3 regions of the Hydrogenophaga aquatica genome follow, and region 1 is predicted to be linked to each of the others. Evidence: predicted binding sites of a transcription regulator. Region 1 holds the regulator's gene; each other region holds the start of a gene.

Region 1 (5,874 bases):
ATCGGGCCGTTCCACAGTGGCACGCGGCGCGATTCCTTGAAGCGCATCTTGCCGGGCAGCTTCAGGTCGGGGGTGAGCAGCCAGGCGCTCCAGCCCGCGTAGTGCTTTTTCCAGTGGGCGGCGAGCTGGGCGAAGAAGTCGGTGTTTTCGCCGCCCTCGGCGAACTGGGCCGTTTCGCGGCCCACGGTGCGTGTCATGGGGCGGCCGGCCTGTGCGCGCTGTTCGGCGCGCTGGCCCGCCACGCCAGCGGCGGCAATGCGCTCGCCATAGGGCGGGTTGAGCAGCATCACACCCGGCGCGGCGCTGGGGGGCATGCGTTGCAGGGCGTCGCCGCCGCGCAGTTCGATGGCGTGGGCCACCCCGGCTCGCTCGGCGTTGCGGCGGGCAAAGTCCACCATGCGGAAAGCCACGTCGCTGCCGAAGATGAAGGGCGCGCTGCCAGCGGGCAGTTTCTTCTCGGCGGCCTGTGCCTCCTGCTTGAGTACCTGCCACACATGTGCCTGGTAGGGCATGAGCTTTTCAAAGGCAAAGCGGCGCTGTCGTCCGGGCGCAATGTTCAAGGCGATCTGAGCCGCTTCGATGGGAACGGTGCCGCTGCCGCAGCAGGGGTCGTACAGCGGCACGGGCTGGCCGTTTTCATTCCAGCCGGTCCAGCCGGTGGCGGCAATCATGGCGGCGGCCAGCGTTTCCTTCAGTGGGGCGTCACCCTTGTCTTCACGCCAGCCGCGCTTGAACAGGGGTTCGCCCGAGGTGTCCACGTACACCGTCACGTCGTCCTTGGTCAGGTGGGCAAACACGCGCACGTCGGGGCGGGCGGTGTCCACGCTGGGGCGTGCGCCGCGCTTGTCGCGCAGGCGGTCGCAGATGGCGTCCTTCACGCGCAGCGCGGCAAAGTTCAGGCTCTTCAGTGGGCTGTGCTGCGCGGTGATCTCAACCTTGATGGTCTCTTTCGGTGTGAACCAGATCTCCCAGGCCACGCCGTGGGCGGCGGCGTAGATGTCCTGCTCGCTGCGGTAGGGCTGGCGTGCCAGGCGCACCAGCACGCGCTGGGCCAGGCGGCTGTGCAGGTTGAGCTTGAGGGCGTCACGCCAGCTGGCGTTCACCTCCACGCCGCCGCGCGAGCGCTGCATGGCGGTGTCTGGCAGGCCGGTGACGCGCTGCACCTCGGCGGCCAGAAAGTCTTCCACGCCAGCGGCGCAGGGCAGGAAAAGGGTCAGTGCATTCATTGGTCAAATATCGGTCAGATGGCTTTGCGCAGGTTGGCTGGCGCAATGCGCAGCGATTCGCGGTACTTGGCCACGGTGCGCCGCGCGCACTCGATGCCTTGTTCCTTGAGCATGTCGGAAATCTGGTTGTCGCTCAACGGTTTCTTGGGGTTCTCGCTGGCGACGAACTGCTTAATGAGGGCGCGCACGGCGGTGCTGGAGGCATTGCCTCCCGTTTCGGTGCCCAGCGCCGAGCCGAAGAAGTACTTCAGTTCGTAGGTGCCGAAGGGCGTGGCCATGTACTTGGCGGTGGTCACGCGGCTGATGGTGGACTCGTGCAAGCCCAGCTCGTCGGCAATCTCGCGCAGCACCAGCGGGCGCATGGCCAGTTCACCGTGCATGAAGAAGTTGCGCTGGCGCTCGACAATGGCGCTGGCCACGCGCAGGATGGTGTCGAAGCGCTGCTGGATGTTCTTGATGAACCAGCGCGCCTCCTGCAGCCGCTGCTGCATGCCTTGGGCGTTTTCGCCGCGCTGGCCGCGCATGGCGTTGGCGTAGATGTCCTGCACGCGCAGGCGCGGCATCACGTCGGGGTTGAGCTGCACCTTGAAGCCCCGGCCAGCGGCGGTCACGATCACGTCGGGCACGACCACGTTGCGCTGCACGTCGGCAAAGCGGCGCCCGGGCTTGGGTTCGAGCCGGGCGATCAGCGCCAGTGCCGCGCGCACGAGTTCGTCGCCGCAGCCGCACAGGCTGCTCAGGCGCTTGACGTCGCGCTTGGCCATCAGCTCCAGCGGCTGTTCGCAGATGCTCAGCGCGGCGCGGGCCTCTGGGGTGTTGCGAAGTTCCAGGATCTGCAGCTTCAGGCATTCGGCCAGGTCGCGCGCGCCCACGCCTGCGGGCTCCATGTTGTGCAGCCAGTGCAGCGCGGTCTGCAGCAACTGGTGCAGTTCCTCCTGCCGGGCCAGACGCTCGTCGCCCTGCAGCGTGCGCCCGCGCGCCTGTTCCTCCTGGGCGAGCACGGCGTCGGCCAGTTCGGCCAGGGGTTCGATCAGGTAGCCGTCCTCGTCGAGCGACTCGATGACGAAATACAGTGCGGCGCGCTCGTCGTCGTTCAGGCGCAGGGCCAGGGCTTGTTCGTGCAGGTGCGCGGGCAGGGTGATGTGCTCGCTGGCCAGATCGGCGGCGCTGACGTCTTCGTCGTCGTCGCGCGCGCCGTTGCGCGGCGGGGCGTCGCCACCCCATTCGCTGTCGTCGGGCGTGAATTCCACGCTACCGTCGCCTTCCCAGCTTTGCTCCAGCGGTGTCGCGTCTTCCAGGGGTTCGCTGGACACGTCGGCGGCCGTGTCCGGGCTGCCTGCGGCGGGGGCCTCACCGCTTGCCCACTCGCTTACCTGGTCGCCCAGGCTGGGCGTGGCATCCACCTGGGCCACGCCGAAGTCCTCGCGCTCGGCCGTTTCCGTGTCCCGTTCCAGGAAGGGGTTTTCGTCGAGCATCTGCTCGACTTCCTGGGCCATCTCCAGCGTGCTCAGCTGCAGCAGGCGGATGGATTGCTGCAGCTGCGGCGTGAGCGCCAGATGCTGCGAGACGCGTAAAGACAGGCCCTGCTTCATGCCGGCCTTACATGCGGAAGTGTTCGCCGAGGTAGACGCGGCGCACGTCGGCGTTGTCCACGATCTCGGCCGGGGTGCCCTGGGCCAGCACGTGGCCGTCGCTGATGATGAAGGCGCGGTCGCAGATGCCCAGCGTCTCGCGCACGTTGTGGTCGGTGATAAGCACCCCGATGCCACGCGCCTTGAGGAAACCGATGATGCGCTGGATCTCGATCACGGCGATGGGGTCGATGCCGGCAAAGGGTTCGTCCAGCAGGATGAAGCGGGGGTTGGTGGCCAGCGCGCGGGCGATTTCCACACGACGGCGCTCACCGCCCGACAGCGCGGGGGCCGGTGAGTGGCGCAGGTGTTCCACGTGCAGGTCTTCCAGCAGCTGGTCGAGCCGCGTGGCAATCTCGGGTTCGCTCAGGGCACGGCCCTGGGCGTCGGTTTGCAGCTCGAGCACCGCACGCACGTTCTGTTCCACCGTGAGCTTGCGGAAGATCGAGGCCTCCTGCGGCAGGTAGCCCAGGCCCAGGCGGGCACGGCGGTGTATGGGCAGGTCTTCGATGGATTGTCCGTCGAGGGTGATGTGGCCGTCGTCGGCCCGCACCAGGCCCACGATCATGTAGAACGACGTGGTCTTGCCTGCGCCGTTGGGGCCGAGCAGGCCCACCACTTCGCCGCTGCGCACTTCCAGTGAAACGTCCTTCACCACCAGGCGCTTGCCATAGCTCTTGCGCAGCCCGCGCGCTTGCAGCCGGCTGTCGGATGCGCTGGCCGCCGTCACGGGCGGGTCTCCATCCGGGGGCTGGGTTGCAGGGGGCGGGTGTTGGGGGCCGGGGCCGCGGGAGGCGCAGCCGTGGCGGAATTGGGGGTGAGCACGGCGCGCACGCGGCCCGAGGGGTTTTCGGGGGTGCGGTTGGGGCTGCCACCGTCGACCGAGAACGTTTCGGACTTGTTGTCGTAGATGATGACGCCGCCACTGGTCTGGTCGTTGAGCGTAGCGCCCTTGAAGCGGCGCAAGACCGCCTGGCCGGTGAACTTCACCGTGTCTGCCTGGCTGTCGTAGTCGATGCGCTGGGCCTCGCCCTCGATGAATTCCTGCAGGCCTTCGCGCTTCTGGCGGAAAAAGGCCAGCTTGTCCTTGCCGCCGGTCACCGTGCCGAACTGGTTGCCCTGGGGGTCCTGTCTGACGTCGACCTGGTGGCCGCGGATGACGATAGTGCCCTTGGTGATGACGACGTTGCCGGTGAACACACTGGTCTGCCGCGCGTCGTCGTAGCGCAGGGCATCTGCCTCGACGTTCATGGGCTGGAGGCGGTCTGCGCGTTCGGCGTGGGCGGGCAGCCAGGCAATGGCCGCCACGGCCAGCAGCACGCCACCGAGCAGCGGACGGGTTGGCAGGGGGCGGTTTGAGGACATGGTGGCTAGAGGCACGAAACTTGCATTTAGAGAATGCAACGATTGTAGCCACCCCCTGCGGGGTTTGTGGCGGGGCGTGCCGGCATGCCCCGTGCAAACGCTGGTGGAGTCGTCAGCCCTTGCGGGTTTCGGCGATCAGTGCATTGGCGATCTGAACCGTGCGCGCGGCCTGGCCCGGCACGTAGAAGCGCCCGGCAATGCCCAGGGCGGGGGTGCCCTCCACCTCGTAGGCTTCCTGCAGCTGGGTGGCGCGCTTGACCTTGCCCGTGACGCCGAAGGAGTTGAAGGTCTGGGTGAACTGGGTCTTGTCCACGCCCTGCTTGGCCACCCAGTCGGCGATGTTGTCGAGCTTGCTGAGCCGCTCGTTCCCTTCGTGGATGGCCTTGAACACCTTGTCGTGCAGGGCGTCGAGCTTGCCCATGGCCTCCAGCGCGTAGTAGAAGCGCTGCAGGGGTTCGAAGGCAGCGTTGAAGCCCACCGGCGTGCGCTTGACGACGACGTTGGCGGGCAGGGTCTTCATCCACTCCTTCATCACCGGTTCAAACCGGTAGCAGTGCACACACGAGTAGGAGAAGAATTCGAGCACCTCGATCTGGCCTGACGGGGCGTCCACCGGCACCGGGCGGGCCAGGCGGCGGTAGTCGCTGCCGTCCTTGAAACCGCCAATCTGGGCCCAGGCCATCCCGCTCCAGCCTGCAGTAGCCAATGCGCCAGCGCCTGCCAGGGCACGGGAGAATTCACGTCGTTGCATCTTGTTACGCTCCATCGGTAAGAAAAAGGCCGCATGCGCGGCCAGGCTTTGGGCTGTTGGGTTCACCACCTGCCGGGAAAGTTCCAGCGGGCCGGCATGGTCAGCGCTGCACCCGGACCAGCGTGTTCTCGACGTTCTGGCCATTGAGCCGCTCCTGCATCACGTCGGCTTCCACTTTTTTCTCGAAAGGTCCGATCCGCACGCGGAACACCGGCTTGCCGGCCTGTTCGCGCTCGGTGATCCTGGCGTCGAAGCCCAGCATGGCCAGGCGGGCGCGCTGGGCTTCGGCCTCGTCCGGCCCGCGGAACGCGCCGGCCTGCACGTAATAGACGAAGGGGTCAGGCTGGGGCGCCGCTTCGACGGTCGGCACCTGGCCGGGGCTGGTGGCGGTGCGTGACTGGATCAGTTCACCCAGCGGGTCGCCCTTGCCGGTAGCAGGGGCTTGAGCGGGCGCAGGCGCGGGGGCCGGTGCAACGGCCGTGGCGTCGGGCGCTGGCGCGGTGGCGTCGGGTGACGGGGCCGCCACAGGTTTGCCCCCGAGCGTGGCGTTGGGATTCCAGTCGCGGTTGCGTTCCTTCTCGATGGCTTCCTGGTCGGGTTTGCGCTGCACGCCGCGGTCGACAAAAGGCGCCGGAACCTTGGTGATGTACACGGCCACGGCCAGGGCCACGCCCAGTCCGACGATCAGCCCGACGATGAACCCGACGAGCGTTCCACCTGCTTGTTTCTTCATGTGCATTTACATCTTCCGCGGCGCGCTTACCCCGAGCACCGCCAAGCCATTGTGCAACACCTGCGCGGTGGCTGCCACCAAGGCCAGGCGGGCACGCTTGACGGCCTCGTCGTCGACCAGAATGCGTTCGGCGTCGTAGTAGCTGTGGTACGCGGCAGCCAGTTCGCG
Region 2 (5,874 bases), on a different contig from region 1:
GTGTGGCTCAACACCGTGCAGCCCAGGTGGGCCATCGTGCAGGCGGGCTACCGCAACCGCTACGGACACCCTGCGCCCGAGGTGCTGCGCCGTTTCGAGGCCCGGGGAATCGAGTGGGTAAACACGGCAGATTGCGGCGCGGCCACCTGGCGCAGCTGGGTGCCAGCAAAGCCTGCGTGCCACCGCGACGCCGCCCGGCGTTATTGGAGCGACCGGCCCGCCAGCGGCGGCAGCGAGGACGACGCTGGCGAGTAGCCCGTCCACTCGCTGGCATCCATCAGATACATGCCGACGCGAGCCTGCTTTGCGTGGTGCTTGGCCATGGCGGCGGCAGAGGCCACTTCCTCGGCGCGCTGGAAGCGGCCCGGAGCCACGGCCAGAACGCCCGCGCTCAAGGTGGTGCAGGGGTGGAAACGCTCGATGCCGTGGCGGTCCTCGGCCAGGATGCCGCCCGAAGCCCGGGCGGTCTCGTCGAACAGCGCGAGTGCGCGGCGGTTGAACTGCGCCACCGCCGATTCGATGCGCTCCACCCAGTCCATGCTCTGCATCAGCAAAACGAAGTCATCCCCGCCCACGTGGCCCAGGAAGTCGCGGCGCGGGTCGCAGGCCGCGGCCAGGCATTCGGCCTGCAGGCGGATCATCTCGTCGCCGCGCCAGTAGCCGTAATGGTCGTTGTAGGCCTTGAAGTGGTTGAGGTCGGCGTAGCAGGCCACGAAGTCCTGGCCGTTCTCCAGCAGACGTTCGATGTGCAGGGTAATGGGCACATTGCCCGGCAGGAAGGTGAGGGGGTTGGCGTGGCGCGCGGCCTCTATGCGGGCCTCTGTGACGGTACGCACCAACTGCTCCCCCGTGCCCAGGCCGAGGTAGCGGCCCCCCTCGGTGATCACGTAGCCCTCGGTGAGGTAGCGCTGGTCGGTGGAGGTGAGCACCCGGGTGAGCTGTTCAATGGGGGTGTGTACGTCGACCAGCAGCGGGTTGAGGTTGGCGTGCAGCGTGCAGGGGCGGCGGCCGTAGAGGTCGCGGAAGTAGAGCCGGAGGTAGAGGTCCTGCACTGTCTTGCGCGAAATGAGGCCGATGGGCGTTTCCCCATCCACGAGTGCCACGGCGTGCAGATCCGGCCGTTGGTTGAACAGGGCAGCAGCCTCGTCGTGCGAAGCCTGTGCCTTCAGGGCTGGTGCGTCGATCAGCAGCGCCTGTGCCGTCAGGCCGCGGTTGCAGGCATGGCGGGCCTCGGGCAGCACGGCGATTTCGCGGCTGCGCAGAACCTCGTGCACCTCTTGGGAAACGGCGTCGGCGGCATTCGGCTGCGGGCGGCCCAGGAAATAGCCCTGCACGTAGTGCAGCCCCAGGTCGCGCAGCACCATCAGTTCGTCGGCATCTTCCACTCCCTCCGCAATCAGGCGCGAGCCGAAACTGTCTGACAGTTGCTGGATGGCCCGCAGCGTCTGCAGCTTGTGGCTGCTCTGGTGCACGTTCTTGATGAAGTACTTGTCGATCTTGACGAATTCCGGGCGCAGCTCCGACCACAGCCGCAGGCTGGAGCGGCCGTCGCCGAAGTCGTCGAGCGCGAGCGACCCGCCACTGCGGCGCAGCAGAGAGAGTGCTTCCTGTATGGCTTGCACGTCCTGCACGCGCTCGTGCTCGGTCAGCTCCACCACCACGCAGGAAAGGGGCAGCCCCGCCGAACGCGCCTGGCGGAACACTCGCTCCAGGCCGTCCTTCATGAGCGCCTGTATCAGGGCCTCGGCGCTGAGGTTGACGAAAAGCCAACCACGCCCGGCACTGCGCCCCCAGTGCTGCAGGGCCAGGCGCAGGCATTCGAGTTCCAGCTCTATGGTGTGGCCTTCGTGCCGTGCGGCGCTGAAGAGCGCATCGGGGCTGTTCCACGGGCAGTGGGCGGGTGTGCGGATGAGCGCCTCATGACCGAAGACCTTGCCACCCGCCGTTTCCACGATGGGCTGGAAGTGGGGCAGCAGCAGGTCGCGCCCCAGCAGGGCGCGCACGCTGGGTGCGTCGGCACCGTGGGGCATGGGAAGGATCTGGGCGGTCTGGGGCATGAGCGGTGTTGGCGAATGAGGTCTGAGCGTATGTCGGTCTTGTGACGCTTCTGTGACGCCCGCCCTGGGTGCCGCCCTGGCCCGCTAATTGCTAAGATGGTGTCGAGCCCCAAAAACAGCGAGCCCCGTATGAGCCGACCGACCTTCGACGAGATGTACGCTGCCCCGCAGCAGGTGCGAGAACACTACCTTTCCTACGCTCGCTGGCTCGCCCAGCAACCCGACGAGCTGATGGCTGCACGCCGGGAAGAAGCCGAGATGATCTTCCGCCGTGTCGGCATCACCTTCGCCGTGTATGGCGACAAGGACGAGGACGGCGCAGGCACCGAGCGCCTGATTCCCTTCGATCTGATCCCGCGCGTGATCCCCGCCCATGAATGGCGCAGCATGGAAAAGGGCCTGACCCAGCGTGTCAACGCCCTGAACCGCTTCATCCACGACATCTACCATGGGCAGGAGATCCTCAAGGCGGGCATCGTGCCGCGCGAGCAGATCGAGAACAACGCGCAGTTCCGTCGCGAGATGGTGGGGGTCGACGTGCCCGGCGGTGTCTATTCACACATTGCGGGCATCGACATCGTGCGTGCCCCGGTGCCCGGTGGGCAGGGCGAGGCTGAGTACTACGTGCTGGAAGACAACCTGCGCGTGCCCAGCGGCGTGAGCTACATGCTGGAAGACCGCAAGATGATGATGCGGCTCTTCCCGGAACTGTTCAGCCAGAACCGCGTGGCACCCGTGGCCCACTACCCCGACCTGCTGCTGGAGACGCTGCGCGCAGTGAGCCCGGCGCACACCGCCGAGCCCACCGTGGTGGTGCTCACCCCCGGCATGTACAACAGCGCCTACTTTGAACATGCCTTCCTGGCGCAGCAGATGGGCGTGGAGCTGGTGGAGGGGCAGGACCTGTTCGTGCGCGACGGCTTCGTCTACATGCGCACCACGCGCGGGCCGAAGCGGGTGGACGTGATCTACCGACGTGTGGACGATGACTTCCTCGACCCTTTGGCGTTCCGGCCCGATTCCACGCTGGGCTGTGCCGGGCTGCTGGACGTGTACCGCAAGGGCAACGTCACGCTGTGCAACGCCATTGGCACCGGGGTGGCGGACGACAAATCCATCTACCCCTACGTGCCGCAGATGATCGAGTTCTACCTGGGCGAAAAACCCATCCTGAAAAACGTGCCCACCTACATGGGCCGCAACCCGGACGATCTGAAGTACATCCTGGCCAACCTGAAGGACCTGGTGGTGAAGGAAGTGCACGGCGCTGGCGGCTACGGCATGCTGGTGGGGCCCGCCGCCACCCAGGCCGAGATCGAGTCCTTCCGCCAGGCACTGCTGGCCAAGCCCGATGGGTACATTGCCCAGCCCACGCTGAGCCTGTCCACCTGCCCCACCTATGTGGAGTCTGGCGTGGCGCCGCGCCACATCGACCTGCGGCCCTTCGTGCTCAGCGGCAAGGAAGTGCAGATGGTGCCGGGCGGCCTGACGCGCGTGGCATTAAAAGAAGGCTCACTCGTCGTCAACTCGTCACAGGGCGGCGGTACGAAAGACACCTGGATTCTGGAAGCCTGAGGGTACACGAATATGCTGTCGAGAACCGCTGATCACCTGTTCTGGATGTCGCGCTACACCGAGCGCGCCGAAAACACCGCCCGCATCCTGGATGTGAACTACCAGACTTCCCTGCTGCCGCAGTCGGCCGCCGTGGCCCAGGTGGGTTGGGAGGGGTTGCTGCGCATCAGCGAACTGATGCCCGCCTACCAGTACCAGTACGGTGAAATCGCGCCCAAGGATGTGTTGCACTTCATGGTGCGCGACGAGTCCAACCCGTCGAGCATCGTGTCGTGCCTGCGCGCTGCCCGCGAGAACGCCCGAGCCGTGCGCGGTGTGCTGACCACCGAGCTGTGGGAAACCCAGAACCAGACGTGGTTGGAGTTGCAGCGCCTGCTCAAGAGCCGATCGTTCGAAAAGGACCCGTCGGAATTCTTTGAGTGGGTGAAGTTCCGCTCGCACCTGTCGCGTGGGGTGGCCATTGGCACCATGCTGCGCGACGAGGCCTTTCACTTCTACCGCATGGGCACCTTCCTGGAGCGTGCAGACAACACGGCGCGGCTCATCGACGTGAAGTTCCACGCGGTGGAGTCAGACTTCTACGGCACAGCCAGCGAGGCGGACCAGGAGCTGGACTTCTACCACTGGAGCGCGATTCTGCGCAGCGTGAGCGCCTTCGAGGTGTACCGCAAGGTGTACCGTACGGTGATCACGCCCGAGCGCGTTGCGGAGCTGATGATCCTTCGCGCCGACATGCCGCGCAGCCTGCTGGCCTGCATGAACGAGGTGGTGGTGAACCTGGCGGCGGTGAGCAACGACACGTCTGCCGAGACCGAGCGCCATGCGGGCAAGCTGCGTTCCGAACTGGAATACGCGCGCATCGACGAAATCCTGGCCACCGGCCTGCACGCCTTCCTCACGCAGTTCCTGGACCGCGTGAACGAACTGGGCGGACGGATCAGCCAGAACTTCCTGATGCCCGTGGCCGCGTGAGCCCGGCCCCCGGCGGGGCCTCGGTGGCGCCCTGGCGGCAAGGCCAGACGAGGGTGATACCCCCGTCTGAGGGCAGCACGCTGGAGAGGGGGGTGCATGCGCCCCCCGCGCACCACTCGTAGTCTGCGGTGTATGGCGAGCGTGACAGCGGCAGCCATGCCGGGTGCTGCTGCCTGGGGGTGTATGCGTACCAGCCGTCAACCCAGCGCGCGTCGTCTGGCGGCTCCATGCCTGCGGCAGACCCCTTGATGCGTGCCTGCAATGCCCTTAGCACCGGCTGGCCGTCCTGGCCGTCCTGGCCGGTCTCGATCGCGTAGTCCTCCTCCCAGCGGGAACGTTCGATCGAGTGGACCCAGGCCAGGGTGAAGCTCTGCACGGGCAGGAACACCGGGCGCTCCAGTGTGGCTGCCAGTGCCAGACAGACGCCCAGCAGGCTCATGGCAACCCCCGCCTCATCCGGTCAGCGCAGCGCGGCAGCCTGGCCCAGCGTGCCCTTGCGCCTTGCATTCCACACATGCCACGCCACGAACACCGAAACACAGCCCAGCCCGATCTCGTCGGTCACCGGCAGCGCGGCCACGAGGAAGCTGGCTGCGCCAATGGCAACGAGCCGTTCGGTCCAGTTCAGCGGGGCGAACAGGTAGCCAATAGCACCCGCGCCCCACATGGCGATGGCCACCAGCGCCTTGAAAACAATCCAAGACACGTCGATCCAGTCGCCCGACTGCAGCATCAGCGCGGGGCTGTAGACCGCCATGTACGGCACGATGAAGCCCGCAATGGCCACGCGGATGGCGTGCAGGCTGATCTTCAGGCCTTTTTCGCGGGCGATCGGTGCTGCGGCAAATGCAGCCAGCGCGACGGGTGGGGTCAGGTCGGCCATGATCCCGAAGTAGAAGACGAACATGTGTGACACGATCAGCGGCACACCCAGTTCGAGCAGCACCGGCGCGGCCAGCGAGCTGGTGATGATGTAGTTGGGAATGGTGGGAATGCCCATGCCCAGGATCAGGCAAGTCAGCATGGTCAGGAACAGGGCCAGCAGCAGGCTTTCACGGCCGACGGCGATGATGTGACCGCCCATCTCGGCGGCAACACCCGTGAGGTTGATGACGCCGATGATCACACCCACCAGGGCGCAGGCGACAGCCACCGGCAGGGCATGCCGTGCGCCGTCGACCAGGGCGCGCACGGCCAGCGAGCGCGTGTCCCCGCCCACCCGGCGGATGAAAGTCAGTGCGATGAGCACGGCCGAGATGACGAAGAAGGT
Region 3 (5,874 bases), on a different contig from region 1:
GTAGCGGATCACCGCGTACTCGTTGCCGCCGGCACCTGCCAGGGCGTTCTGCAGCAGTTCCGGCTCGGTGAACCAGTCGGTCATGGGCACGCCGGCAATGCTGCGGCGCGACAGGCCCACGGCGTCTTCCAGCGCCGAATTGGCGAACAGGATAGCGCCCCGCGCATCCACCACGGCCGTCAGCGTGGCCAGCATGTCCAGCGCGTGGAAGCGCTGCTCGGGGGTAGGCGTCTTGCGGCGTCCGATCATTGCTGCGCGGCTCACCGGCCTGTGTTGCCTTCGGTGCGCGCCAACTCGCGCTTGATGCCCGCGACGTCGGCTTCGGCACGCTCCAGGGTCGCCTTCACATCTGCCAGGCGGTCCTGGTAGAGCTTCGGGTTGCGCACCTCGGCAGGGGTCTTGACCGGCTCGCCATTGTTGTACTCGGCACGCAACTCCGCCACGCGCGCTTCGGCCTTGCGCAGCTCAGCTTCAAGGATGGCGCGCGCATCACTGTCACGCGCACGCTGCTCGGCAGCGCCCACGCGCTCGCCAGGCGCACGGGCACGCGGCGCCGTGGCGTTGGCGGCATTCGGCGCGGCAGCTGGCGCCGGACGCGCCCCTTCCACAATGGTCAGGTTGCCACCCTCGACCAGGCGGCAACCCCGCGCCTTGGCGTCTCCAGGGTTGTTCGTGTATTCGTTGCCACAGCGGTAGATCTGGCTTTGGGCCAGGGCAGGCAGCGCCGCCAGTCCCATGCAAAGGCCCAAAAGCACGGCGCTGGCTTGCCGGTTCTTGCAGGAAATCAACATCTTTTGCTCCGGGGTTCTGTGTACCCCCTTCGTGTCAGACGCCCAGTATCGCTGAAAAGTGCCACGCTTCCCCAAGACAAAAAAGGGACGGTTTCCACCGTCCCTTTCCTGTGCGATCGCAGCGTCGATCAGAGGCTGTAGTACATGTCGTACTCGACCGGAGAGACTTCCACGCGGGCGCGGGTCACTTCCTGCATCTTCAGCTCGATGTAGGCGTCGATCCAGGCGTCGGTGAACACACCGCCCTTGGTCAGGAACGCGCGGTCCTTGTCCAGGTGCTCCAGGGCCTGGTCCAGGCTGTGGCACACGGTGGGCACCAGCTTGTCCTCTTCCGGGGGCAGGTGGTACAGGTCCTTGGTGGCGGCCTCGCCCGGGTGGATCTTGTTCTCCACGCCATCCAGACCGGCCATCAGCAGCGCGGCAAAGCCCAGGTAGGGGTTGCACAGGGGATCCGGGAAGCGGGCTTCCACGCGGCGGGCCTTGTCGGACGCCACGTTCGGGATGCGGATGGAAGCGGAACGGTTCTTGGCGGAGTAGGCCAGCTTCACCGGGGCTTCGAAGTGGGGAACCAGGCGCTTGTAGCTGTTGGTACCGGGGTTGGTGATGGCGTTCAGGGCACGGGCGTGCTTGATGATGCCACCGATGTAGTACAGCGCGAAGTCGCTCAGGCCGGCGTAGCCGCTGCCAGCGAACAGGTTCTTGCCGTCTTTCCAGATCGACTGGTGCACGTGCATGCCGGAACCGTTGTCGCCATGGTAGGGCTTGGGCATGAAGGTGGCGGTCTTGCCATAGGCGTTGGCCACGTTCTGGATCACGTACTTCTGCAGCAGGGTCCAGTCAGCGCGCTCGACCAGGGTCGAGAACTTGGTACCCAGTTCGCACTGACCGGCGCCAGCCACTTCGTGGTGGTGCACTTCCACGGGCACGCCCACGGCTTCCAGGATCAGTACCATCTCGTTGCGCATGTCGATGGTGCTGTCCACCGGCGCCACGGGGAAGTAGCCGCCCTTGGTGCGGGGACGGTGGCCACGGTTGCCGCCTTCGATCTTGGCGCCGCTGTTCCAGGGGGCTTCGTATTCCTCGATCTGGTAGAAGCTGTGGCCGGGTTCGTTGCTCCAGCGCACTTCGTCAAACAGGAAGAACTCGGGTTCCGGACCGAAGAAGGCCACGTCGCCCAGGCCGGTGGCCTTCAGGTAGGTTTCAGCGCGCTTGGCGATGGAGCGGGGGTCGCGCTCGTAGGCCTTGCCGTCGGTCGGCTCGATCACGTCGCAGACCAGCACCAGCGTGGTTTCCTCGACGAACGGGTCGACGAAAGCGGTGTTGGCATCGGGCATCAGCAGCATGTCGGAGGCTTCAATGCCTTTCCAGCCGGCGATGGAGGAGCCGTCGAACGCCTGGCCTTCGTCGAACTTGCTCTCGCCGAACTGCGACACGGGAATGGTAATGTGCTGCCACTTGCCACGGGTGTCGGTGAAGCGGAAATCGACGAACTTGACGTCGTTGTCCTTCACCATATTCATCACGTCTGCGACGGTCTTGGCCATCAGAAATCTCCTGGTCGGATGGGTAAAAAAACTTGACCGCGTCGTTGAAGCAGCATCCATGCCAACTCCGCCGGGCCGGTGGTCGCACCAAGCCGGTACGGCGCACGCCGCTATTGTGCCCGGTTTGCACGCCCTGTTTGCGTGCCGCAGGTGCAAGCAAACCACACCTGCCTGGCTCAAAAATCGCGTATCAGCACCTTATAGGTGCAGTACGCACCAACTAAGTGCAATCAAGAACGCACCATTTCGGGGCCAAGCTTGGCGTCCACCGCCACCAGGCCCTGCCTGAGGTCAGCGTAGGCAGGCGCCGTGAGTCCCGCCTCACCCTTGACGCCCAGTTCGATGTGGCGCCCCCACTGCGGGTGGTCCACGCTAGGCAGGCTGAACACCTTGACACCCGGGTGGCGCGCCTCGACGGCCTCCATCAAGGGGGTCAAGGCCGCCTCCATGGCGCCAAAGACGATGACCGACCGCTCCTCGCGCGTGACACGGCGGAACAGGTGGGCGTACCGCTGGTCCAGCACCCACTCGATCATCGGCCACGCCATGACGGGGAAGCCCGGCACGAAATGCACTGCGCCACCCCCTGGTCCCTCGCACGAGAACCCGGGAATCTTGTTGTACGGATTGGGGATGATGCCCGCACCCGCAGGGAACACGCCCATGTTGAGCCGGTGCACGTTGTCATCGCGGTCCGGCTCGTAGGGAACGCCCTGTTCCTGCGCCACGTCCCGCATGCGCTCCTGTATCAGGGCCTTGGCTTCGGGATGCAAGAGCAGGTCAACCCCCAATGCCGCTGCCGCGCACTGGCGGGTGTGGTCATCCGGTGTCGCGCCAATGCCGCCGCAGGAAAACACCACGTCGCCGCTGGCAAACGCGTCGCGCAGGGCCGCCGTGATGGCCGGGCGGTCGTCCCCGACGTAGCGCGCCCAGGCCAGCGTCAGGCCGCGCGCGCCCAGCAGCTCGATGACCTTGGGCATGTGCTTGTCGGCGCGCTTGCCAGAGAGGATTTCATCGCCAACGATGATGAGCCCGAAGGCGGGCATGGCTGTGGTGCTCATGAGACGTCTCTTGCCTCCACGTCGATCACGTCCGACGCAAGGCGGTTCTTGTCAGGGGAAGAAGGAAACACGGAATCGGACGGCGGCGGGGCATCCACCTTCGGGGCCGCCGCTGCACGCGCCACGTCCAGGGCCGCAAGCAGGTAATGCGCGAACCACAGCGAGGCAAACGCGAACACCAGCGCGTAGATCCAGATGGCCAGCGGCACCAGCAGCGGCGCCAGCGCAATGAACATGGCCCCAGACGCCCACAGCAGGCTGGGCGCGGCCCCCAGGAAGCCGGACAGCACGCCCATCGCCAGCAGCGGCATGCGGTGCGCTGCCATGATCTGCTCGCGTTCCTCGCGGCTGGCATGTTCAGCCAGGGCATCGAAGGCGAACACGCGGTAGGTCAGCCAGCCCCAGATCAGCGGCGGCAGCACCAGCACCAGGGGCGGTATCAGCCACAGGGGCATGGACACCAGCAGCATCAGCGCGGCCAGCACGGTCGACCACAGCGACCACCCGGCACTCGCCCAGAAGGACCCGCCGTGCCTGCGCTCAAGCGCGGCAAACCGCCGCTGCGCCACCAGCTCCACGATGGCGGGCGTCATGAGCAAGGCCACCAGCAGCAGCACCAGCAGCACGATGATGGGCGTGGCCACCACCAGCACGACCAGCGGCGCCAGCACCCCGCCCAGGCTGCCAATGCCCACGGACTCCAGCCAGCGCAACGCAAAGGTGATCAGTTCCTGCGTCTCGATCCACTCCAGAACGCCCGCCACGGCCGCATCCCAGAAGAAGTAGCCGAGCGCGAAAGACGCGGCCACCATCAGCACCAGGGGCAGGATCGACAGGGCGATGACACGCGGGTGCAGGCAGTAGGCCACCGCGCGCCAGAAGGAACCAATGAGCAGACGCATGACGCCAAGAATACAACGAACGCGTTACCACGCCGCTAACATGCCTGCCATGTCCGAAGCCAGCCACACCCTGCCCCCGACGACGCGGGCCACCATCGAAGGCGTGCAGCTTGAGGTGCTGCACATTCCCGCCCCTGCCGAAGCGCCACACCGGGCACCGCTCGTGTTCCTGCACGAAGGACTGGGCTCCGTCTCCCTGTGGGGCACCCGCCACCGCTATTGGCCCATGGAGCTGTGCGCCCGCACCGGCCGCGCCGGTCTGGTCTATTCGCGCCGCGGGTACGGGCAATCCGACCCCGTCCCCAACGTCCGGGGCGCCGCCGGACGAAACGGCTTCTGGCGCACCGGCCGTCACGCGGCTGACTACATGCACGTCGAAGCCTTTGAAGTGCTGCCGCGCCTGCTCGCCAGCTGCGGCGTGGAGCGGCCCGTGCTCGTCGGCCACTCCGACGGCGCCACCATCGCCCTGCTTCACGCCAGCCGCCACCCCGTCACGGCCTGCGTAGCCATGGCCCCGCACGTGTTCGTGGAAGACGTGGCCCTGCGCTCCATCGCACAGGCGCGCGACGCCTACCTGCAGCACGGCCTGCGCGAACGCCTGGCGCGCCACCACCAGGACGTGGACTGTGCCTTCTGGCAGTGGAACGACGTCTGGCTGTCGGACGCGTTCCGCACCTTTGACATGCGTGCGGACTGCCGCCGCATCCGCGCGCCGCTGATGCTGGCGCAGGGCAAGGACGACGAATACGGCACCCTGGCCCAATTGGACGAAATCGAAGCCGCAGCTCCCCAGGCCAAGCGCCTGGAGCTGGATGCCTGCGGTCACAGCCCGCACCGCGACCAGCCGGAAGCACTGACCGCCGGCCTGGAGGCCTTCCTGCGCGATCTACCCTGAGCAGACCGTCAGGCCTTGGCCACCAGCGCGGCAACCTGCTGCGGCGTGAGCCAGCGCCACTCACCGGGCTTGAGGTCATCGGGCAGCTCCACCGGCCCGATCTGGCTGCGGTGCAGCGCCTCCACCCTGTTGCTCACGGCGGCCACCATGCGCTTGACCTGGTGGTATTTGCCTTCGGTCAGCGTCAGCTGCAGCAAGTGGCTGTCCAGCGCGCGGGCGGACGTGGCGCGCACCGGCTTGGGATCGTCGTCCAGCACCACGCCATCCAGCAGCCGCTGGACCTGGGCATCCGTGACAGGGTGCTTGCATGTCGCCAGATAGACCTTGGGCACGTGGTGCTTGGGCGACGACAGGCGATGAATGAACTTGCCGTCGTCAGACAGCAGCAACAGCCCGGTGGTGTCCTGATCCAGACGGCCGACCGCCTGCACGCCGCTGGCCGCGCCCGATGGCCTGGCCCGCAGTGGCGCTGGCAGCAGGGTGTAGATGCTGGGCCAGGCGCTGGGCTTCTGCGAACACTCGTAGGCCGCAGGCTTGTTCAGCATCAGGTAAGCATGGTGCTGATACTCCCAGCGCTGCCCCTGCACATGGAAGACCAGGCCTTCAGGCTCCAGCATTTCCATGGCGTCGGTACAGACACGCGGCGGCTCGCCAATGCTCACCAACCCCTGCTGCACCAGG

The links. The regulator sigma-54, encoded in region 1, starts transcription at its own class of promoters, with help from an activator protein. The targets are predictions, from matches to a motif close to TGGCANGNAANCTGCTTT.
Region 2: the regulator sigma-54 is predicted to act here: its motif matches at 2,135-2,152, upstream of ACYVHH_RS15245 (circularly permuted type 2 ATP-grasp protein).
Region 3: the regulator sigma-54 is predicted to act here: its motif matches at 2,382-2,399, upstream of glnA (type I glutamate--ammonia ligase).

Annotation. Positions count from the first base shown of each region.
Region 1 covers NZ_BAAGVK010000024.1:70,846-76,719, forward strand. Annotated here, with positions in the region: gene ACYVHH_RS16565 (THUMP domain-containing class I SAM-dependent RNA methyltransferase) at 1-1,226, opposite strand, end outside; gene rpoN (RNA polymerase factor sigma-54) at 1,241-2,818, opposite strand; gene lptB (LPS export ABC transporter ATP-binding protein) at 2,826-3,587, opposite strand; gene lptA (lipopolysaccharide transport periplasmic protein LptA) at 3,584-4,222, opposite strand; gene ACYVHH_RS16585 (thiol:disulfide interchange protein DsbA/DsbL) at 4,335-4,973, opposite strand; gene ACYVHH_RS16590 (SPOR domain-containing protein) at 5,074-5,706, opposite strand; gene argS (arginine--tRNA ligase) at 5,713-5,874, opposite strand, start outside.
Region 2 covers NZ_BAAGVK010000020.1:50,210-56,083, forward strand. Annotated here, with positions in the region: gene ACYVHH_RS15235 (DNA internalization-related competence protein ComEC/Rec2) at 1-255, shown strand, start outside; gene ACYVHH_RS15240 (EAL domain-containing protein) at 201-2,057, opposite strand; gene ACYVHH_RS15245 (circularly permuted type 2 ATP-grasp protein) at 2,187-3,632, shown strand; gene ACYVHH_RS15250 (alpha-E domain-containing protein) at 3,645-4,604, shown strand; gene ACYVHH_RS15255 (DUF1850 domain-containing protein) at 4,570-5,043, opposite strand; gene ACYVHH_RS15260 (TRAP transporter permease) at 5,065-5,874, opposite strand, start outside.
Region 3 covers NZ_BAAGVK010000002.1:179,300-185,173, forward strand. Annotated here, with positions in the region: gene glnL (nitrogen regulation protein NR(II)) at 1-249, opposite strand, end outside; gene ACYVHH_RS01925 (hypothetical protein) at 261-791, opposite strand; gene glnA (type I glutamate--ammonia ligase) at 920-2,335, opposite strand; gene ACYVHH_RS01935 (competence/damage-inducible protein A) at 2,566-3,396, opposite strand; gene ACYVHH_RS01940 (EI24 domain-containing protein) at 3,393-4,298, opposite strand; gene ACYVHH_RS01945 (alpha/beta fold hydrolase) at 4,339-5,193, shown strand; gene ACYVHH_RS01950 (pseudouridine synthase) at 5,202-5,874, opposite strand, start outside.